Regions from separate parts of the Arthrobacter sp. 01N444 genome, predicted to be linked through region 1. Evidence: riboswitches for the same ligand, from Rfam matches in the RefSeq annotation. Region 1 holds a riboswitch; the other holds the start of a gene.
The links. A riboswitch is a leader RNA that binds a small molecule or an ion and turns the genes downstream of it on or off. The one in region 1 is predicted to bind glycine.
Positions count from the first base shown of each region.

Region 1 (5,157 bases):
CAGCCGCCGAAGTCCGTGAAGGAGGCGCCGAGCTTCTTGTGCTCTTCGTAAAGTGCCGTGTAATTCTCATTCATCGGTGGCTGTCCCTAGCTGTCAGAGTCGGAGTTGGCGGAGTCGTCGGAGTGGACTGCTGTGTCTTCTTCGAAGGCCTCGAGGGGCGGGCACGAGCAGATCAGGTTGCGGTCCCCGGCTGCGCCGTCGATGCGGCCGACGGGCGGGAAGTACTTGTCCTGCTTGAGCGTGTGGACCGGGAAGACGGCCTGCTCACGCGGGTACTCGCGGGTCCAGTCGGTGCTGATCACGGCAGCGGCGGTGTGCGGGGCGTTGCGCAGCGGGCTGTGCTCCACGGTGAAATCGCCGTTGGCCACCTGGTCGATCTCGGCGCGGATGGCGACCATGGCCGTGATGAAGCGGTCGATCTCGCCCAGGTCCTCGGATTCGGTGGGCTCCACCATCAGGGTGCCGGCCACCGGGAACGCCAGGGTGGGGGCGTGGAAGCCGTAGTCGATCAGGCGCTTGGCCACGTCCTCGGCGGTCACGCCGGTCTTGGCCGTGAGTTCGCGCAGGTCCAGGATGCACTCGTGGGCCACCAGGCCGCCTTCGCCGGTGTAGAGCACCGGGAAGGAGTCGTTGAGGCGGGCCGCGATGTAGTTCGCCGCGAGCAGCGCGGACTTGGTCGCCTCGGTGAGGCCGCGGCCGCCCATCAGCTTCACGTAGGCCCAGGAGATCGGCAGCACGCCGGCCGAGCCGTAGCGGGAGGCGGAGATCGGGGTGCCGTCGGCGCCGTTGGCGGGATCAGCAGCGTTGCCCGGCATGAACGGGGCCAGGTGCGCCTTGGCCGCGACCGGGCCGACGCCCGGTCCGCCGCCGCCGTGCGGGATGCAGAAAGTCTTGTGCAGGTTCAGGTGCGAGACGTCGCCGCCGAACATGCCGGGCTGGGCCAGCCCGACCAGGGCGTTGAGGTTGGCGCCGTCGATGTAGACCTGGCCGCCGGCGGCGTGGACCGCGTCGCATACCTCGCGGACATCGGCGTCGTACACCCCGTGCGTGGACGGGTAGGTGATCATGATGCAGGACAGCGCATCCTTGTGCAGCTCGATCTTGGCGGTCAGGTCCGCGTGGTCGATCGTGCCGTCCGAAGCCGTGGCCACGACCACGACCTTCATGCCGGCCAGCACGGCGGAGGCGGCGTTGGTGCCGTGCGCGGAGGCCGGGATCAGGCAGACGTTGCGCTGGGCATCGCCGCGGGAGAGGTGGTAGCCGCGGATCGCCAGCAGCCCGGCGAGCTCGCCCTGGGAACCGGCGTTGGGCTGGATGGAGACCTGGTCGTAGCCGGTGATCTCGGTCAGCTGGCCTTCGAGGTCCTCGATCAGTTCACGCCAGCCGGCGGTCTGGGATTCCGGGGCGAACGGGTGGATGGAGGCGAACTCCGGCCAGGAGATGGCTTCCATCTCGGCGGTGGCGTTCAGCTTCATGGTGCACGACCCCAGCGGGATCATGGTCCGGTCCAGGGCAAGGTCGCGGTCCGAGAGGCGACGGATGTAGCGCAGCAACTGGGTCTCGGAACGGTGCGTGTTGAACACCGGGTGCTGCAGGTAGTCGGAGGTGCGCTCGACGGCGGGGTCCAGGCCGAACGCAGTGTCCGTGCCTGCAGCCGCGGCAGTCACGGACGCGCCGAACGCGGCTATGACGTCGGCGACGACGGCAACCGTCGTGGCCTCGTCGGCGGAGATGCCGACGGTGTCGGCGTCGATGGCGCGCAGGTTGACGCCCTTGGCGTCGGCTGCCGCGATGATCTCAGCTGCCCGGCCCGGCACGGAGACGGTGATGGTGTCGAAGAAGGAGGTGTGCAGCACATCCAGGCCGGCGGCCTTCAGGGAGGCGGCGATGGTCTTCGCGTGGACGTGGACCGACTGGGCGATTGCCTTCAGCCCGTCCGGGCCGTGGTAGACGGCGTAGAAGGAAGCCACGATGGCCAGCAGGGCCTGGGCGGTGCAGATGTTGGAGGTGGCTTTCTCGCGGCGGATATGCTGCTCGCGGGTCTGCAGGGCCAGGCGGTAGGCGGGAACGCCGGCGTTGTCCTTGGAGACACCCACGAGGCGGCCGGGCATGGAGCGCTCGAGCCCCTTCTGGACGGCCATGTAGGCAGCGTGCGGTCCGCCGAAGAACAGCGGCACGCCGAAGCGCTGGGCGGATCCGACGGCGATGTCAGCGCCCTGCTCGCCCGGGGACGTGATCAGGGTCAGGGAGAGGAGATCTGCCGCGACGGTGACGAGGGCGCCGCGTTCCTTGGCGTCGGCGATCACGGCGGTGTGGTCGAACACGCGGCCGGAGACGCCCGGCTGCTGCAGGACGACGCCGTTGATGACGCCGTCGGGCAGGCCCTTGGAGAGGTCGGCGACCTCGACCTCGAAGCCGAGGGCCTCGGCGCGGCCCTTGACGATCGCGATGGTCTGGGGCAGGCAGTCGGCGTCGAGGACGGTCTTGCCGTCGTGCGCCGTCTTGTTCTTATTCGCGCGGCGCATCATCAGCACGGCCTCGGCCACGGCGGTGGCTTCATCCAGCAGGGAGGCGTTGGCGATCGGCAGGCCGACCAGGTCCTGGACCATGGTCTGGAAGTTCAGCAGCGCCTCCAGCCGGCCCTGGGAGATCTCCGGCTGGTAGGGCGTGTACGCGGTGTACCAGGCCGGGGCTTCGAGGATGTTGCGGCGGATCACCGGCGGGGTGAGCGTGTCGTAGTAGCCCTGCCCGATCATCTGCACGGCAGTCTTGTTCTTCGACGCCAGCTTGCGCAGCTCGGCGAGGACTTCGACCTCGCTCAGGGCCGCGGCGAGCGCGAGGTCGGCGTCCTGGCGGATGTCCTTCGGAACGGCGGTGTCCACCAGGGCGTCGACGGTGTCGTAGCCGACAGCCTTCAGCATGGCGTCGACGTCGGCCTGGCGGCGCGCGCCGATATGCCGGTCAACGAAGGACGTGGAGGCTGGGGTAACAGTCACAAGGAACTCCATAACTCAGGCGGCGCAGGGTACGCCACATTGATTCGGGTTCCTCCCCGCTCTGTATTGGACCTGAGAGTTTCCGCGCAGCCCGCGTTTCAGGGCTCCGCTTGCACCGTCGGTGAGCACAGCATGTCCGGGACACGCCTGCTACTTTCCAGAGATGCCTTGCCGCGGCGGTACATGGGCCTGAGAGATTCCTGGGGAGGGTTTGCTCCTACGGCGCCTGCTTGTACCTACTTGCAGGACTCTCCCGCCGCAGATCAAAGGCGTATTTAATTAGGTGTTCAATCGGGGGTGACTACAGTCACAGCTCTCATTGTCCTATGCCGGGCGCGCGTCCGCAAACTCCCTCCCGGCGGCGGACCCAGGTTACGGGCCACGAGCCACCCGGCGGCGAATCCGGCGGCGCGAATTCGCCGGAAAGCCCCGGAGTCGCCGCAACTTTCCGGCGTACTCGAACGCTTCCGGCGAATTCGGCGGGGAGTAGAGGGTCGGAGGGGGTGGGTGTGGGCTTCAGCCGCGCAGGCGCTCGACGGCGGCCAGGAGGCTCTGGACGTCCGCCTCGACTTCCGGCGGCGGCCCGCCGGGACCCCGCGCCAGCATGGCGTTGAAGTACAGCCCGTCCCCCATGCACAGGACGGCCTTCGCCATGGCGGGCCCGACGTCGGCCGCCAGCAGTTCCAGCCAGCTCGCCTGGCCGGCGGCGAAGCGGCGGAGCGTTTCCCCGTGTGCCACCTCGGCGAGCCGCGTGGCCGCCACGAAGACCCGGTCCATGGGCGTGTCCGCCCACACCGAGGACTTGATGAAGTACGCCGCCGCCCCTTCCGGGGCTGCCGCCATGGCCGCAACATCGGCAGCCAGGAGCCGGTCCAGCCGTTCCAGCAGGACCGCGATCATGGCCTCTTTCGTCGGAAAATGGTAGAGCAGGCCGCCCTTGGAGACGCCGGCCCGGCGCGCGACGGCGTCCAGCGTCGCGGCGCGTTCACCGACTTCGATGAGCAGGGATTCGAAGGCATCGAGGACGGCCTCGCGGGCGACGGGTTTCCTGGGCATGCCTCCCATCATGCCTGTCCGCGAGCGCATTTCTTAACTGTACCGTCCAGACGGTACAGTTATCCTTATGAGCATTTCATCGATCACCGTAGCCACCAGCACTCCTGCGGCCACCGGGCCCCGGGCACCGTGGCGTGACTGGGTGGCGCTGGCCCTGCTGATGTTCCCCGTCCTGCTCGTGGCCGTGGACAACACCGCGCTCACGTTCGCCCTGCCGGCCATCGCCAGCAGCCTGACCGCCTCCGGCGTCGAACTGCTCTGGATCGTCGATGCCTATCCCCTGGTCTTGGCCGGACTCCTGGTCGCGATGGGTTCCCTGGGCGACAGGATCGGCCGGCGCCGGCTGCTGTTCGTGGGCAGCGCAGGCTTTGCCGCGGTGTCCGCCGTGACGGCGTTCGCGCCGAGTGCGGAATGGCTGATCGCCGGCCGCGCCGGGCTTGGCCTGTTCGGCGCCATGCTGATGCCATCCACGCTGTCGCTGATCCGGAACATCTTTCCGCAGCCCAACCGGCGCAGGCTGGCGGTGGCGATCTGGGCCGCCGGCTTCTCCGGCGGCGCCGCCCTCGGCCCGATTGTCGGCGGCTGGCTGGTGGAAAACTTCTGGTGGGGCGCCGTCCTGCTGGTCGCGGTGCCGATCATCCTGCCGCTGCTGCTGCTCGGGCCGGCGCTGATCCCGGAATCCCGCGATCCGAAGCCGGGCCGGGTGGACGTGCCCAGCATTGCCCTGTCCCTGCTGGTCATGGTGCCGGTGGTCTACGGGATCAAAGCCCTTGCCACCCACGGGCCGGCTCCCGAGGCCTTCGCGAGTATCGGAACCGGCCTGCTCATGGGCTATGTGTTCATCCGGCGGCAACGCGCGCTTGCCCGTATCCACAGGACAGACCACAGCACCGCGCCGATGCTCGACGTCAGCCTGTTTGGCAACCGGATCTTCAGTACGGCCATTGTGGCCAACGTCCTGGCACTGTTCTCCTTCAACGGCTTCATTCTCTTCCTGGCCCAGCACCTGCAGCTGCTGGAGGGCCAGTCCCCCTCGGCCTCCGGCGTCGCCATGGTCCCGGCCCTCATCGCCACGGTTGTAGCGGGGCTGCTCGTGGTCCCGCTG
Region 1 is NZ_JBFTRB010000022.1:72,604-77,760, reverse strand. Features, by position in the region: gene gcvT (glycine cleavage system aminomethyltransferase GcvT) at 1-74, opposite strand, end outside; gene gcvP (aminomethyl-transferring glycine dehydrogenase) at 87-3,008, opposite strand; glycine riboswitch at 3,048-3,162, opposite strand; glycine riboswitch at 3,164-3,262, opposite strand; gene AC1DKN_RS19375 (TetR/AcrR family transcriptional regulator) at 3,513-4,052, opposite strand; gene AC1DKN_RS19370 (MFS transporter) at 4,120-5,157, shown strand, end outside.

Region 2 (5,157 bases), on a different contig from region 1:
TCGGTGGTGGCATCGGAATCCCACCAATGTGATTCTATGGGTTGCACATTGCACCAATCGGACGCCAGCGACATATGCGGTGCGCCGAATGATTCAGGTACACAATGCTCCCCCAAGTTGTAGAGGACGCGGTTCCAGGAGGCGGGCAAGACCGATGCCAGCGGACTCTGCGCTCAGAAGGCGCCCAGAGGCGGTTATGGGTTGCTTGGCGTGCCGGACATATCATGAACCCACGCACCCCCTTACAGTTCAGATTGATCGGCGCTCACCTTGGGGGCCACCATCCGCAGAGGAGCGCCATTCATGTCATCTCGGAGCCTGGCTGCATTGGAGGCGACAGCCGCTGAAAAGGTTGGTCATTACACGGATCCTGCGCGTCACTTTGCGTTTTGGACTTACGACGTTCAGGGCGACATGGATGTTCCATTGAGTGCCGGAGACGTACTAGCGGCAAACCTCTTGAGCTTGCGGCTGACATGGAAGGAGGTTATTCCACTGTTTGCCGAGGGCTCGGGTTCTGAACAACGACTGCGTTTGGCGTTGGACGCGGCTCTTCGAGATCTCAAGGAGGCGAAACCGCTGGAGTCCTATGAGTCCTTGGACGCGCTCGAAGCGGCTGTCGGGAGCCTTGCGGCGGCCAACGACGCCACCACAGATGTGAAGAACTGGACTCCCGTGACCGTTTCGAAGGTGCTCCACCGTCGTCGACCGTCAATTGTTCCGATCAATGATTCTCGAGTCAGAAAGTTTTATGGCGTGAAGAAGACCGAATCGGTGCAGCTGCGAGCGGCACTTTGGAAAGACATTCGTGAGAACCAGGACTGGTTGCAGCCCCTTGCCGACAACACCAAAACGCCGGACGGTCGTCAGTTGAGCCTGCTGCGGTTGGCGGACATTCTCATTTGGAGCGCTTGAGGGAGAACATCCAACGGGGAACGCCCATGGTTCGATGCCGACACCTCACATCGCTAAGCGCCGGAACCGATGTGGAATATTACGACGAGCTCCTCGAATACTAGAAGACGGCGATGCTGTAGGTTTTCTCTCTGCACGTCTCGAAAGGTTGACGGATCTTGAGCAGGAATTTACGCGACTGCAGGGGGTAACCATGAGGCGGCACAGTGCTGCCGAGTGGGGCTCACTGGCTGAATAGCCCATTGAGGTAAGGGCGGCCCTTTGTCCGCTGTGGTGCCGCTGATGCTGGACGCCGGGACCGGCTCCGTGGTCAACGTCGCCTCCGAGGCCGGCCTGCGCGGGTCCGCCGCCGGTGCCGCCTACACCGCGTCCAAGCACGCCGTCGTGGGCCTGACCAAGAACTCGGCCGTGATGTACGGGCCGAAGGGCCTGCGCTTCAACGCCGTGGCCCCGGGCCCCACCATCACCAACATCGTGGCCACCTGGGGATCCCAGCTCGCGGCCGAACGCCTCGGCCCGCTGATGCAGGCCACCGTCCCCACGCCCGCCACCGCCGCGCAGCTCGCCGCGTCCATCACGTTCCTGCTCAGCGACGACGGCACCAACATCAACGGCGCCATCCTCGCCTCCGACGGCGGCTGGTCCGCGCTGTAAAGCACCTCACCAAACGGCAGGCGGGCGACGGCGGGAGGTCCCGCCGTCGCCCGCTGGATTGGGATCAAATCCGTGATTGCACCATCGGATCCGCTGGTGCAATCACGTCCACACGTCGCGGGTGAGTCCGGATTTTACGAAGACGGGAAGGTGGGCGCGTCCGGTCGCCGGCGAGCGGCAATGGATTTGGCACCCAGCCCCGCCGATGCGATGACTAGGGCCAGCAAGATTTTGGGAGCTGCTCCGCCCTCGGGTCCAAGTGTTACCGCCAAGATTTGCCGACTCATTAACAGCATCTCCTGCAGGTCGCCAGCCAGGATACGGGTCCCCAGGACGTAGTTGACCGAGATGAACAGGGCGGGAACCAACCACAACAGCGCAAGGTTCACGGCCCACACCGCGGTCCGCCGCGCAGGACGCAGGCCGCACCATGCCAGGGCGCAACCAACGAGGATGGCCGGAATCCAGTGAGCGATTGACGGCACTGTGACGGGGACGTTGATGTGCCCAACGAAGCCGACAACCCACTCCACCGTCCACGAAGCGAGCGGCACCGCCACGAGTCCGGCGGCCAATGCCGCCAGGCTCCGTGACCTCGAACAGAGCAGCAGGTGCGCCACGAGGGCCGCAGCGAGGGAGGCGGTCACGCCCGCGAGTAACCCGGCGAAGTACAGGCTCGCCGTTGTTCCGCCCGTCAAGCCGCCGTCAAGCACTGTGAAGGACTGGACGGCCGCCGTGCACTGAACCACAAGAACGCCGGCTGCCGCGCACCACGTCACCAGTCGCCGTCGGGCGGGAGACCAGATGCGCACCGCGAGTCCGGCCGCCGCACCTCCCACGGTAAGGAGGGCCACGATCGTGGTGAGTTCGTATTGGCTCAGCGGCAGTAACGACACGGGCATCTGGTCCGGAGCGACCTCTGCGCCCCACAAATTCTGCAACGGGAGCTGTGCGCCGGTCACCAGCCAAGGGCCCAAGCCGAGCAATCCTGCGAGGATCCCGATCAGCCACCCCCAAGCCGTGTCCCCGGCGGGAGTTAGGCTTCGTGGTCTGCTGGGAGCTGTCTGTTCCATCGCTTGATCCGGAAGGCTCACGGAGGCTCCTAGCGTATGAGCGCTCTGGGAGGGACGCGCACGAGAAAGTAAGTTATCCCGTCCAGAATAATGCACCGAATGGACTAACCCCCTGGGTCCGATCCACGAGGTGGACGACGACCTCTGGGACCGCGTGTTCCGGATCAACGTCACGGCCCTCATGCGCCTCACCCACGCAAGCGGACGACGGCGAAGAGCTCCCGCCGTCGTCCGCGGGAACGGCGACTCAATTGAAATAAATTTTGCATCCTGCCCGGGAACCGGATAAATTGTGAGCTGTGTCACCGACCAATGGCACAGCTTATGATCTGCGGCGGGAGAGTCCTGCCGGTACGTTCAGCAGGCGCCGTAGGAGCAAATCCTCCCCAGGAATCTCTCAGGCCCACGTACCGCCGCGGCAAGGCAACTCTGGAAAGCAGTCCGGGCAACCGGGCTCACCGACGGTGCAAGTGGCGCGCTGCTATCAGCAGGGCAAAACGGAAACTCTCAGGTCCAATACAGAGCGGGGAGGAACCCGAATCATCGTGGCGTCTTGATGCCACCTGAATTATGGAGTTCCTCTCATGACGGTTCAATCGTCCCCGTCCACCTTCGCAGACCGCCACATCGGCGCCCGCCGCCAGGCCGACATCGACACCATGCTCAAGGCCGTCGGCTACGACAGCGTTGATGGCCTCGTTGACAACGCGGTCCCCGATTCCATTCGCCAGGAAAAGCCCCTCACCCTGGACAGCGCCCTCAGCGAAGTCCAGGTGCTGGCCGAACTGCGCAAGCTCGCCTCCAAGAACAAGACGGCCGTGCAGATGATCGGCCAGGGCTACTACGACACCGTCACCCCGCCGGTGATCCGCCGCAACATCCTCGAAGCCCCGGCCTGGTACACCGCCTACACCCCGTACCAGCCGGAAATCTCCCAGGGACGCCTCGAGGCGCTGCTGAACTTCCAGACCATGGTCCAGGACCTCACCGCGCTCCCCGTCGCCAATGCGTCCCTCCTGGACGAGGCCACCGCGGTTGCCGAGGCCGTGCTTCTCATGCGCCGCGCCAACAAAAACAAGTCCGCTGCCGGGGCCAAGACCGTCCTCGACGCCGACTGCCTCCCGCAGACCATTGCCATCGTCAGGGGCCGAGCGGAGGCGCTGGGCTTCGAGGTGCAGGTCGCTGACCTCTCCGCCGGTCTGCCCGACGGCGACATCAACGGTCTCGTCCTCCAGCAGCCGGGCGTTTCCGGCCGGGTGTGGGACCAGTCCGGCGTGATCGCGGAGGCCAAAGAACGCGGCGCACTGGTCACCGTGGCGGCGGATCTGCTTGCCCTGACCCTGATCACCCCTCCGGGCGAGCAGGGGGCGGACATCGCCGTCGGCTCCACCCAGCGCCTGGGCGTGCCGCTGTTCTTCGGCGGCCCGCACGCCGCGTACATGGCGGTGCGCGAGGGCATGGAACGCACGCTCCCCGGCCGCATCGTCGGCGTCTCCAAAGACAACGCCGGCGTCCCGGCGTACCGCCTGGCCCTGCAGACCCGCGAGCAGCACATCCGCCGCGAGAAGGCCACGTCCAACATCTGCACCGCGCAGGCACTGCTGGCCATCGTGTCCTCGTTCTACGCCGTCTACCACGGCCCGGACGGACTGAAGGCGATCGCCGAGACCGTCCACAACAACACCCGCGCCCTCGCCGCCACGCTGAAGATCGCCGGCCGGGAACTGGCGAGTGAGTCCTTCTTCGACACCCTCACGGTCCGCGTCCCCGGCAAGGCCGCCAAGGTCATCGCCGCCGCCGAGGCCCGTGGCATCAACCTGCGGCTCATCGACGCGGACACAGTTGGCGTGTCCGTCGATGAAACCACGACGCCGGAGGTCCTCTCCGCGGTCGTCGTCGCCTTTGGCGCCGGTCCGGTGGTGGAGGCCAAGGGCTTCGAGCTGCCCGGGAGGGTGCTGCGCACCTCCGACTTCCTGCAGCATCCGGTCTTCAACACGCACCGCTCCGAAACCCAGCTGCTGCGCTACATCCGCAAGCTCTCGGACCGCGACCTCGCCCTGGACCGCACCATGATCCCGCTGGGCTCCTGCACCATGAAGCTGAACGCCACGGCCGAGATGGAAGCGATCTCCTGGCCGGAGTTCGCCTCCATCCACCCTTTCGCGCCGGACTCCCAGACCGAGGGCTGGCGGGAACTCGTCAGCGGCCTCGAAGCTGACCTCGCCGAAATCACAGGCTACGACCAGGTCTCCATCCAGCCCAACGCCGGATCCCAGGGCGAGCTCGCCGGCCTGCTGGCCATCCGCGGCTACCACCACTCCCGCGGGGAGGCCCAGCGCAACATCTGCCTCATCCCGGCCTCCGCGCACGGCACGAACGCGGCCTCCGCGGTGCTGGCCGGCATGAAAGTCGTGGTGGTGGCCACGGCTTCGGACGGCACGATCGACCACGCGGACCTGACCGCGAAGATCGAGGCGAACAAGGACGCGCTGTCCTGCATCATGATCACCTACCC
Region 2 is NZ_JBFTRB010000026.1:32,522-37,678, forward strand. Features, by position in the region: gene AC1DKN_RS20495 (DUF6308 family protein) at 304-915, shown strand; partial or broken gene AC1DKN_RS20500 (SDR family oxidoreductase) at 1,183-1,569, shown strand; gene AC1DKN_RS20505 (hypothetical protein) at 1,704-2,531, opposite strand; glycine riboswitch at 2,968-3,065, shown strand; glycine riboswitch at 3,067-3,174, shown strand; gene gcvP (aminomethyl-transferring glycine dehydrogenase) at 3,227-5,157, shown strand, end outside.
Region 2: it holds a riboswitch for glycine, as region 1 does, so the genes downstream of both, gcvP (aminomethyl-transferring glycine dehydrogenase) here and gcvP (aminomethyl-transferring glycine dehydrogenase) in region 1, are expected to answer to the same signal.